Linked DNA regions of Teredinibacter purpureus. The protein of the gene in region 1 interacts with the protein of each later gene in a pairwise test. Links are inferred from orthologs where the notes say so. Each region holds a gene or a part of one and is shown on either strand. Other genes may lie near its edges.

What was found. Proteins that work in one complex are often made in the same cells at the same time.
Region 2: the proteins of H5647_RS19245 (region 1) and H5647_RS05150 interact in binary tests that used the Escherichia coli proteins (3 or more experiments, as listed by UniProt). The link is inferred for Teredinibacter purpureus from one-to-one orthologs.

What each region holds. Positions count from the first base shown.
Region 1 is NZ_CP060092.1:4,323,737-4,330,178, forward strand. The notes cover bases 165-3,446. They hold H5647_RS19245 ([protein-PII] uridylyltransferase), read left to right. Parts: upstream 165-531; coding sequence 532-3,246; downstream 3,247-3,446. Other genes in these bases: map (type I methionyl aminopeptidase), read left to right, coding at 165-529; dapC (succinyldiaminopimelate transaminase), read left to right, coding at 3,256-3,446. In the rest of the region: more of map, read left to right, coding at 1-164; more of dapC, read left to right, coding at 3,447-4,458; nth (endonuclease III), read left to right, coding at 4,474-5,127; H5647_RS19260 (ArsC family reductase), read left to right, coding at 5,341-5,694; dapD (2,3,4,5-tetrahydropyridine-2,6-dicarboxylate N-succinyltransferase), read left to right, coding at 5,757-6,442.
Region 2 is NZ_CP060092.1:1,156,061-1,161,512, reverse strand. What follows is about bases 2,543-5,452. They hold H5647_RS05150 (P-II family nitrogen regulator), read right to left. Parts: upstream 4,212-5,452; coding sequence 3,873-4,211; downstream 2,543-3,872. Other genes in these bases: H5647_RS05145 (ammonium transporter), read right to left, coding at 4,507-5,452; H5647_RS05155 (hypothetical protein), read right to left, coding at 3,335-3,550; H5647_RS05160 (DUF484 family protein), read left to right, coding at 2,597-3,286; dapF (diaminopimelate epimerase), read left to right, coding at 2,543-2,600. In the rest of the region: H5647_RS05180 (class I adenylate cyclase), read left to right, coding at 1-124; LPS translocon maturation chaperone LptM, read left to right, coding at 273-473; lysA (diaminopimelate decarboxylase), read left to right, coding at 508-1,770; more of dapF, read left to right, coding at 1,770-2,542. UniProt on the Escherichia coli protein: P-II indirectly controls the transcription of the glutamine synthetase gene (glnA). P-II prevents NR-II-catalyzed conversion of NR-I to NR-I-phosphate, the transcriptional activator of GlnA. When P-II is uridylylated to P-II-UMP, these events are reversed.

The DNA of each region.
Region 1 (6,442 bases):
TCCGTCAGACAAGAAAAAACTGAAAGCCGGCGATATCGTGAATATCGACGTTACCGTTATTGCTGACGGCTATCACGGTGACACCAGCAAAATGTATTTTGTCGGCACTGTCGCCCCACACGCCCACCGCCTATCCAAGGTTACCCAAGAATGTCTCTATAAAGGCATAGAACTCGTAAAACCGGGCTGTCGCCTAGGCGACATTGGCGCAGCCATCCAACAACATGCCGAAAGCAATCATTACACGATTGTTCGAGACTACTGCGGGCACGGCATTGGAAAAGTCTTTCATGAGGAACCGCAAGTTCTCCATTACGGCACCGCTGGCACAGGAATGGAACTACGCGAAGGCATGACCTTCACCATAGAGCCAATGATTAACGCAGGCAAACATCATACAAAACTAAAAGGCGATGGCTGGACGGTCGAAACTCGTGATGGCCGCCTATCAGCCCAATGGGAGCACACTCTCGCGGTAACCGCTACCGGAGTAGAAGTGTTGACTGCACGCAAAGAGGAATCGTTTTAAATATGTCCTTCTCTGCCCCTACGGAAAAAAAAGCACTGCCGTACTGCCATTGCCAGCCATTATTTTTTAACCAATCTCGCTTTCGGGACGATTTAAAAAAAGGCCCCGTAATCAGTGTTTTCAAAGACGCAATATTTGGTGTTAACCAGCATTTTGATACGCGCTTTCAAGAAGGGGACGATATACGGCATTTGATATTTGAGCGTGCGACCTTTATTGACCTAATTCTGCATTACGCATGGCACCAATATCACTGGGACGACGACATCGCGCTTATTGCTGTGGGCGGGTATGGCCGAGCCGAACTGCACCCAAAATCTGATATCGACATATTAATTTTACTTAGCAATAAAGTTAAAAAGAAATACGACGATCAGCTGCAACACCTTGTAACCTTTTTATGGGATATCGGTTTAGACATTGGCTGCAGTGTTCGAAACTTAAAAGAATGCATAAAAATTGCTAAAGAAGATATTACCGTTGCAACCAACCTGATTGAAGCCCGCCGCCTAGCCGGCAACGACATGCTTCGCGACGAACTCCAAGTGCGCACCGGCCCCGACGCAATGTGGCCAGTTGATAAGTTTTTTGAAGCCAAATGTGATGAACAACAAGAGCGCCACGCCAAACATAATTACACCGAATACAACCTAGAGCCCAACATTAAAAACGCACCAGGTGGGCTACGTGACATCCAAACAATCAACTGGGTAGCCAAGCGTTTTTTTGCAGTGCCCGCACTCAACCTACTGTACGGCCAAGATTTTTTCACCGAACAGGAATACGCCATACTACAGCGCGGCGAAGCCTTTTTATGGCGAGTTCGCTACGGCGTTCATATGCTCTCCGGCAGAGCAGAAGAACGACTTTTATTTGAATATCAACGTGAACTCGCCCAACTGTTTGGCTACGAAGATGAAGACAGCAGCCTCGGCGTAGAAAAGTTTATGCGCGAATATTACCGCACAGTTCTCGCACTACGAGAGTTGAACGATGTACTTTTACAACATCTAGGCGAAGTTATCTATTCACGTAAGCGTCAACATAAAATAACCCCTATCAACGAGCGTTTTCAGTTACACGACAATTATATTGAAGTTACCCACGAACGCGTATTCGACGAAACGCCGGGCGCCCTTCTCGAAATATTCCTTATTATGGGGCACAACCCCGCTATCAAAGGGGTTCGACCACCCACCATTCGGTTGTTGCGAGAAAGCCGCGCATTAATTGACGATAAATTTAGAACGACCCCCTCCAACAACAAAATGTTTTTGGAGCTTTTCAATATTGAAAAGGGCCTAGTAAAACAACTACGCCGTATGAGCCGCTACGGCATTCTTGGGCGCTATCTCCCAGCGTGGGGCGACATTACGGGGCAAATGCAACACGACCTTTTCCACCGTTATACCGTCGATGCCCACACACTGCTAGTCATACAAAATTTGCGGGAATTCCGCCACCCTGAATCGGAAAAACAATTTCCGATTGCAGCCCATATAATGAAACGCCGCCAGCACCTTCCACTACTCTATTTGGCCGGCGTGTTTCACGACATTGGCAAAGGTCGCGGCGGCGACCACTCTACCCTCGGCTCCCAAGATGCTATCGACTTCGGTCATCAGCACGGGCTGCGCGGTAAGGACACTCGACTCATTGCGTGGCTGGTCGAAAAACATTTGTTGATGTCTTACGTCTCCCAGAAAAAAGATATTTCAGACCCAGAAGTTATCTACGATTTTGCGCTAGAAGTGGGAGACCAACGTCACCTCGATTATCTCTATGCACTTACTGTGGCCGATATGCGCGGCACCAACCCCGATATATGGAATACATGGCGTGCCAGTCTCATGCGCCAACTGTACATGGAAACCAAACGAGCGCTGCGGCGCGGTTTGGAAAACACCATAGATAAACAGGAAACAATCGAAGAAACTCAACAGCTCGCTCTCGCAAAACTTGCTGACAAAAATCTATCGTCAACGGCTGCACAGCATATTTGGGACGATCTCGGAGATGAATATTTCATTCGAGAATCACATTTAGACATCGCGTGGCAAACAGAAGCAATCATAGCGCACAAAAAAGACGAACCGCTCATAATCGTCAGCGAAACAACCGCACTGGAGTTTGAAGGCGCGACACAAATATTTATTCGAACCAAGGATGAAAGCAATATTTTTACTGCCGTTGCAAACTGCTTGGCCTCACTACAACTCAACATTCAAGATGCTCGGCTTTACTCATCAACAGACGGCTATACCGTGGATACTTTCTACGTACTGGATGACGACGGACAACCTATTGGGGACAACCCTAAACGATACAAAAAAATTGTCGCCGCTCTTTACGAAGAACTCGAACTGCTAGACGAATACACCAACGTTGTACGACAACGAACACCGCGCGCGCTTAAGCAATTTGCCGTTCCGACACAAACGAGCATTAGCAATGATATCGTTAGCGGTTACACCGTTCTCGAAGTGATAAGCCCCGATAGAACAGGGCTACTCGCCACCATTGGCCAAGTATTTATGGACCATAACATCCAACTTCAAAACGCAAAAATTGCGACACTAGGTGAAAGGGTCGAAGATGTATTTTTTGTAACAGATACCGACGGTAACCCTCTCGGTTCTGCCAGCCAGTGTAACGAGTTACAAACAGCAATATGCTCTCGACTAGACCAACGAGTTGAACAAGAATTAGCTTCCTGAGACACCCAGATGAATCCATTGCTACAACAGCTGCACCCCTATCCATTTGAAAAGTTAGGGGCGCTCAAAACCAACATTACGCCGCCGCCGGCTCTCGAACATATCGCACTTTCAATCGGCGAGCCTAAGCATGAACCACCGGCACATGTATTAAACAGGCTTAGTGAGCAACTCTCTAAAGTTGCTCACTACCCGTCAACAAAAGGCTTACCGGAGCTGCGCTCAGCAATGGCGGCCTGGGCAAGTAAGCGCTTTAATTTAACGAATGGCAGTTTATCCCCAGACGACAACATATTGCCCGTTAACGGCACGCGAGAAGCCCTATTTGCGTTTGTACAGGCCAGTATTAATAGTAACTCGCTTCAAAAGCCCAAAGTGCTAATGCCGAACCCTTTCTATCAAATTTATGAGGGCGCTGCACTCTTAGCCGGCGCTGAACCTGTCTTTTTAAATTGCACACCCGAGAATGGTTTTCAACCTGATTACAGCCTTATAGACGACGACACCTGGCGAGACTGCCAGCTACTATTTATTTGTACGCCAGGCAACCCGACCGGCGCAGTCATGAGCATTGAACAACTGCAGGCACTTATTCAGCTCGCCGACGAACATGATTTCATTATTGCAAGCGACGAATGCTACTCCGAGTTATATTTCGACGAAGCCAATCCGCCGGCAGGCTTACTGCAAGCCTGCGCCAATATGGCCCGCGATAACTTCGAGCGCTGTATTGTTTTTCATAGCCTCTCTAAACGATCCAATTTACCCGGCTTACGATCAGGTTTCGTCGCAGGCGATAAGAATTTATTGGCGCCTTTTTTTCAGTATCGCACCTATCACGGAAGTGCAATGCCCGTGCATACACAGCTCGCCAGTATTGCGGCATGGCAAGATGAAGCTCACGTTAAAAGTAATCGTGACTTATACCGCAAAAAATTCGAATGCGTTCTAAGGATACTGGGTGACAGCCTGAGAGTGGAGCGCCCCGAAGCCAGTTTTTATCTTTGGGCTGAAACTCCTATAGCCGATACGGAATTCGCGCAGCGCCTTTTTGCCGAATATAATATAACCGTATTACCCGGCAGTTATTTAGCCCGCGATACCGAAAACGGCAATCCTGGTAAAAACCGTATTCGCATGGCGCTAGTCGCCTCGCTAGAAGAATGCGAACAAGCCGCCATTCGCATACGCGATTTTTGTCAGCAGCTTTAGGCGCTAAAAAATCTTATGCTTAAACAAGAACGTGTAGAGTTTATTCTCTCAGACCTAAAAAAGCGCTACCCTAACCCGCCCATTCCTCTTGACCACAAGGACACCTACACCTTGCTGGTTGCAGTGCTTCTTTCTGCACAATGTACAGATGAACGCGTCAACCAAGTTACGCCCGCGCTCTGGCAACTGGCCGACAACTGTTACGACATGGCGAAACAAAACGTTGACGACATTCGGGCCATCATTCGTCCCTGCGGTCTATCACCGCAGAAATCAAAAGCCATTCAAAAACTATCTGAAATACTTGTGGAAACGTTCAACGGAGAAGTCCCCAATGACATGGAAGCGCTCGAAACGCTTCCCGGCGTTGGACACAAAACAGCAGGAGTGGTGATGGTACAAGCTTTTAACGTACCAGCATTCCCCGTTGACACGCATATACATCGTCTCGCACAACGCTGGGGGCTAACCAATGGTAAAAACGTTACGCAAACGGAAAAAGACCTGAAACGCCTATTCCCCAAAAATCGCTGGAACGATTTGCACCTACAAATTATTTATTACGGTAGAGAATACTGTTCGGCTCGCGGCTGCGACGGAACCGTATGTCCCATTTGCACAACCTGCTACCCAAACCGTAAGAACCCGAAAAAAACACATAAGGCTTAACACGAAGAGGATAAATCAAGCATTCACTCTATCTCACCTCAACGCTTGCACAACATTAATTGAGCGCTCTTTTTGCGCTATCTCAATTTCTTCTCCATAGCTCAGAATATCTTCATCAATGTCGATGATGCGTAATGAACTGCCAGCGCCAATTTGCTATGCTAGCGGCTCGAAAATGGGGCGAAAAACAGGACACATCTACACGTAATCACTATGACCAACATTACCCTGTACGGCATTAAAAATTGCGATACTGTCAAAAAAGCCCGCAAGTGGCTTGAGCAAAACAGTATCGACTATACCTATCACGACTTTCGGCTCGACGGCCTAAAAGCCGAGACGCTATCCGCATGGTTAAATACCATTGGCGCCGAGACACTGATAAACAAACGCAGCACTACATGGAAACAATTATCCGACACCGAAAAACAACGCATTACAAACGGTGAGGCACTGGATATAGTCTTGGCCCAGCCAACGGTAATTAAACGCCCTGTACTAATGCTCGCTAACGATACACTCGTAGGATTCAACGAAAAAATCTATACCGATCAGTTGCTCGGTTAAGGCCTAGCGCCTCTATTTTTTCAACTCTATACCTTTTAACCTTAACCATTAAGGAATTTCAGATGACCAAACTCTACAGTCTAGGCCTTGGTGTCGGCACCCAAAACAGTAACGGTGAATGGCTGGAAGTCTTCTACCCACAACCTATTTTAAATCCTGCTGAAAACGTAGCCACAGCCTTTACCAGCACGCTCGGATACAAGGGCGGCAATCACGCCATTTCGCTCACCGTAGAAAAAGTCGATGCTCTTGCAAAAGCACTCACCGCCGCAGGAGATTCCGAACTAGCCGACTTATGCCGTACGTTACGCTCTAGCATGCGACCACTCGTAGTCACGCTGCTTGAAAGCGATGAGAACCCTAGCTCTGTGCCCGAGGGCTATTTAAAATTACATTTACTCTCACACCGCTTAGTGAAGCCTCACGGTATAAACCTAACGGGCCTCTTTGGTGTTTTGCCAAACGTCGCATGGACCAACGAAGGCGCTATTGATATCAACGACCTTCCAGCACGCCAGCTTAAAGCGCGCATAGAAGGCAAATTACTTAGCGTTGATTGCATCGATAAATTCCCCAAAATGGCAAATTATGTCGTACCTACAGGCGTGCGTATTGCACACACTGCACGCGTTCGACTGGGTGCGCACCTTGGCGAAGGCACCACAATAATGCACGAAGGTTTCGTTAACTTTAACGCCGGAACCCTAGGCACCAGCATGATTGAAGGCCGCATTTCATCTGGCGTCAC
Region 2 (5,452 bases), 3.2 Mb from region 1 along the record:
CCTAAGCCTTTGCATACCCTTATTATCTGATGCTGGCCGACTCACCAGCGGCCATTACCTAAAACTAAAAGACCGGCTAGAATTTCGTCTTAACCATGCCATTGGCATACTGCTAAAAACCTAACCTCCCTCCCAACTGTTTCCTTTTGCAGGGTTATACCAACCTGTATGACAGGTTATACTCCGGCCTTTCGTCACGGGGCTAAGCGCGCGAATAATCCCTATTACCGCTAAGGCCACCCTGACACACATTCTTGTTTACGGGGTCGAATATGCCTTTTACAACCGTTAAGAATACTGCTTGCGCAACACTAACAATACGTCGAGCAACGGCCTTAGGGCTAATGTTTTTCGGTCTTGTGGGCTTGAGTGCTTGTGGACAAAAAGGCCCATTAAAATTACCCGACCCCACGCACACTACCGAATCGGTTACGCCAACGGAAATGCCCGCTGTAGAGCCACGTCAACCGTAACGCCTAAATACACGAATTTCGAGAAAGTAACAGCATGTCCAATTTTGAGTTTCGCAACCGCAGCCTTCACGCCGAAGGTGTTTCGCTATCAGCCCTTGCCGAGCAGTATGGTACACCTTGCTACGTTTATAGCCGCGCGGCCTTTAGCGAACATTATCTTGCTTACGCGCAAGCACTTGGCGAACACCCCGGCACGGTATGCTACGCCGTAAAAGCAAATTCCAATATCGCCGTATTACAAGTACTGGCCCAACTGGGTGCAGGCTTTGATATTGTCTCTATCGGCGAATTACAACGGGTGTTAGCCGCAGGCGGAAAACCAGAACGCATTATATTTTCAGGTGTTGGCAAAAAGCCTAACGAAATGGTCTTCGCACTGGATACGGGTATCGCATGCTTCAACGTAGAATCTGAAGCAGAACTCGACGTTCTTTCGGCTATAGCAACCCAAATGGGCAAGGTCGCGAATATATCATTGCGTGTGAACCCGGATGTAGACGCCCACACTCACCCTTATATTTCTACCGGCCTAAAAGAAAATAAGTTCGGCATCGACATTGAACGCGCGCCCCACGTATACCAACGTGCAGCACAATTACCAGGCATAAACGTCGTAGGAGTAGACTGTCATATCGGCTCGCAGTTAACGGAACTGGCCCCGTTCTTAGATGCGCTCGATCGGGTACTAATGTTAGTCGATACGCTAGCTGAATCGAACATTGCTATTGCGCATTTAGATCTCGGCGGCGGCTTAGGCGTTACCTACAACGATGAAACACCGCCTTCGCCACAAGATTACCTCGCCGCGGTAAAACAACGCTTAGGCGATAGGCCTCTCGAGCTCATACTGGAACCCGGTCGCTCAATTGCCGCGAACGCGGGCGTACTGCTCACGGAAGTGCTTTATCTGAAGCCCACCGAGCACCGTAATTTCGCTATCATCGATGCCGCCATGAACGACAACATTCGCCCCGCACTTTACCAAGCATGGCAGAACGTTTTGCCGTTACAGCAAAACAGCAGCGCTACAGCTCAGCCATGGGATCTAGTCGGCCCAGTGTGTGAAACAGGCGACTTCCTTGCTAAAGATCGCGTACTATCACTCAGAGCAGGTGATCAGCTGGCGCTCATGTCCAGCGGTGCTTACGGTTTCGTTATGAGTTCCAATTACAACACCCGTGGCCGCGCAGCCGAGGTATTTGTGGACGGCGATCAACACTTTTTAATTCGCGAACGCGAAGATTTTAACGATATGATTCGTGGCGAGCACCTGCTGCCATCAGGAGAGCAAGGCTAATGCGTTTACGCTTTACCAAAATGGAAGGTATCGGTAACGATTTTGTGATGATTGATGCCATCAGTCAAAAAATCACTGTAACACCGGAGCGCGCACGTAAGCTCGCCGACCGTCATTTCGGCGTCGGCTGCGATCAAGTATTAGTTGTGGAATCTCCCACCAATCCCGACACCGACTTTCGCTACCGTATATTCAATAGCGACGGCACCGAAGTAGAAAACTGCGGCAACGGCGCCCGCTGTTTTGCCCTTTTCGTACGCCAGCGTCAGCTCACAAGTAAAACCACAATATGTGTCGAAACTGCCGCTGGCATACTCACATTACATGTTAACGACGACAACCAAGTGACCGTCAACATGGGCGCGCCCGAACTAACGCCCAGTAATATTCCATTCACCGCAGATAAGCAATTAGCGTACTACCCCCTTCGCGTCGCAGACCAAACCTTCGACATAGGGGCGGTGTCTATGGGGAACCCACACGCCATTACCTTAGTAGAAGACCTTACGCATTTTCCGGTAGACACCATTGGCCCGCTTATCGAATCGCACAAACAATTTCCCAGCCGAGTTAACGCCGGGTTTATGCAAATAATCGATCGGAAAACTGTTCGATTACGCGTGTACGAACGCGGTGCCGGAGAAACGCTCGCCTGTGGGACAGGTGCCTGCGCGGCGGTTGTGAGTGGCATTCTGCGCGGTCTGCTAGACCCTACCGTAGCGGTAGAATTGCCCGGCGGCACGTTACGCATTCAATGGGAGGGCGCTCAAAACCCTGTTATGATGACCGGCCCAGCAACATCCGTCTTTCATGGACAAGTTAAAGTATGAGTGAATCTTCTATTACTCAGAACAGGGAAAAAATTTCCGACGAGCAGGTAGCACAATACCTGAAAAAACATCCGGATTTTTTCAATCGCCATATCGATCTATTGGCCGATCTTGACCTGCCTCACCAAAGCGGCCCTGCCGTCTCACTGGTAGAGCGCCAAGTGGCTATCTTACGTGATCGCAATATGGACATGCGGCATCGGCTAAGCCAACTGCTCGACAACGCCCGCGATAACGATCGCCTGTTCGATAAAACCAAACGCTTAGTGCTAGCCTTACTCGAATGTAACGATTTGGGTGATTTGGTCGATGCGCTGTATTACAGCTTTGATAAAGAATTTAACATTCACTACACGCGCCTCATCTTATTTGGCAACAACAATACCCCCGTAAGCGAGGCGCGCATTGTCTCCATTCACGATGCCCGCGACTATATTGGCAAGCGCCTGAAGCTACCCAATACCGTCAGTGGTGGCATTGATGTTAAGGAGAGTGGGTTTTTATTTGATGGCGACGCACCCAATATCGGCAGCGCCGCAATAGCCGTGTTACAGCATGGAAGCCCTCTAGGCGTATTAGCCATAGGCAACCAAGACCCGAACTACTACCGTTCGAGTATGGGAACGCTGTTTTTAAGCTATATTGCCGAAGTACTTAATCGGCAACTGCCTAAATATTTGAAATAGAATGTGCGCGCAGCCTATAGCCCGTAAGGTGGTGCGCAAAAACCCGCCTTAAATGGGCTGCCCACCATAATTAGACTCAGGTTTTTTTGGCGGGTCGGCCACAACATTGGCTGGAATATGGTCAATTCGGCCGCCGCTCGCCAGAAACGCTTCAACTTCACTTTCTAAGTGCTTCCGCTCCGCATCCTTATCTAGCAACGATTCAGCAACTGTAAGGGCCGCTAGCGCCCCACCATCAGATTCAATAGCATCTTCATTTTCCACGTGCAAATTCCTCTCGTACATATTCTTATAGTTTAGTTACCACTTTCACAAACTCGGATAATTTATAGTTCAGAGTTTAGAATCTGTCAGCGGGGGGCATTCAATTTCTTTAGTTTTTTTTGTTCTAGCGTTAATAGAAAAACACAATATTGGTTATTTTATTAACGCGATAAACATAAGACACGGGAAAAAACGTGCGAACATTCGGGAGAGAGGCCAGAAAACAAACGCCTAAAACGGCGTAAAAACGAGGAGATGAATCGAGGGAATACAACGAAAAACGCCATGCGAAATAGCATGGCGTACAAGAAACTATGGCAACTTAAACCGCATCAGGGCCGGTTTCACCGGTACGAATACGGATAACTTCTTCGCAAGGCATTATAAATATTTTGCCATCGCCAATTTTGCCCGTTTGCGCAGCCTTAGTAATGGCCTCCACTGCCTGATCGATTAAATCATCACCCAAGACAAGCTCCACTTTTACCTTCGGAAGAAAATCAATAACGTATTCCGCACCGCGATAGAGTTCAGTATGACCTTTTTGGCGACCAAAGCCCTTCACTTCAGTCACCGTCATACCCTGAACACCGATTTCCGACAATGCATTACGCACGTCGTCGAGTTTAAAAGGCTTAATAACAGCAGTAATCAGTTTCATAGGAAGATCCTTAAATACACCCAAATCCAGGTTTTATTGTAGTTGATGGCTCGGCTACCCGGTCCGAACACCGCTTAAAATCGTCTAGGAGGGCAATTTACACCGATCGAAACCGAAAGACAAACCACTCGCACCGATTCGGGGCAAAGAATCCATCGCGTTAATCCCCCTCAAACCACACAGCACTCCACACGCGTGTGGCTAACTTGCACAACTCCCACGCATAAAAAAACCGGAGGCTGTCACCCCCGGTTTTTAATAGGCCTAACGCCTATGATTAACGCTGTGTAAGGATTTACTTACCGCCTGAAATAAACTCAGGATAAGCCTCCATACCACATTCAGAGATATCCACACCGTCAAACTCTTCTTCTTCACTAACACGGATACCCATAACCGCTTTGATCACTAACCACACAACCAAACTTGTCACAAACACCCATGTGAAGATAGTAAGCGCACCGGTCAACTGGCCCAAGAAAGAAGCAGCGCCGTCTTCGCCACCATTGGTAACAGGTACCAATAGAAGGCCTAAGAAACCCACAACACCGTGAACCGAGATAGCACCAACGGGGTCATCAATTTTTAGTTTATCCAATGTAATAATGGCAAATACAACCAACACACCACCAAGGCCACCGAATAAAGTTGCTTGCAACGCTGTAGGCGTTGAAGGCTCAGCAGTAATCGCAACAAGACCCGCCAAAGCACCGTTAAGCGCCATGGTCAAATCTGCTTTACCGAACAAGATACGCGCAACAATTAGCGCAGCAACTAATCCACCAGCCGCTGCCGCATTAGTGTTCATAAACACAATGGCAACAGCATTGGCACTTTCTACGCTAGCAGTAGCCAATACAGAGCCACCGTTGAAGCCGAACCAACCCATCCACAGAATGAACATACCCAAAGTCGCCAGAGGCAGGTTTGAACCAGGAATAGCGTTAACTTCTCCATTCGGGCCAAACTTTCCTTTACGCGCGCCTAACACCAGCACACCAGCCAGGGCTGCTGCAGCACCAGACATGTGCACAATACCGGAGCCTGCAAAATCGCTCCATTTAACAAAGCTCATGCCAGCACACTTGCCTTCGTCAATGCCGCCCAGCGAGTACATACCAAATACACCACACTCACCCATAGAACCCGCAACACCATTACCCCATGTCCACGCACCTTCCATTGGGTAAATAAACGCTGTCATAACAACCGCAAAAGCCAAGAAAGCCCAAAGTTTCATA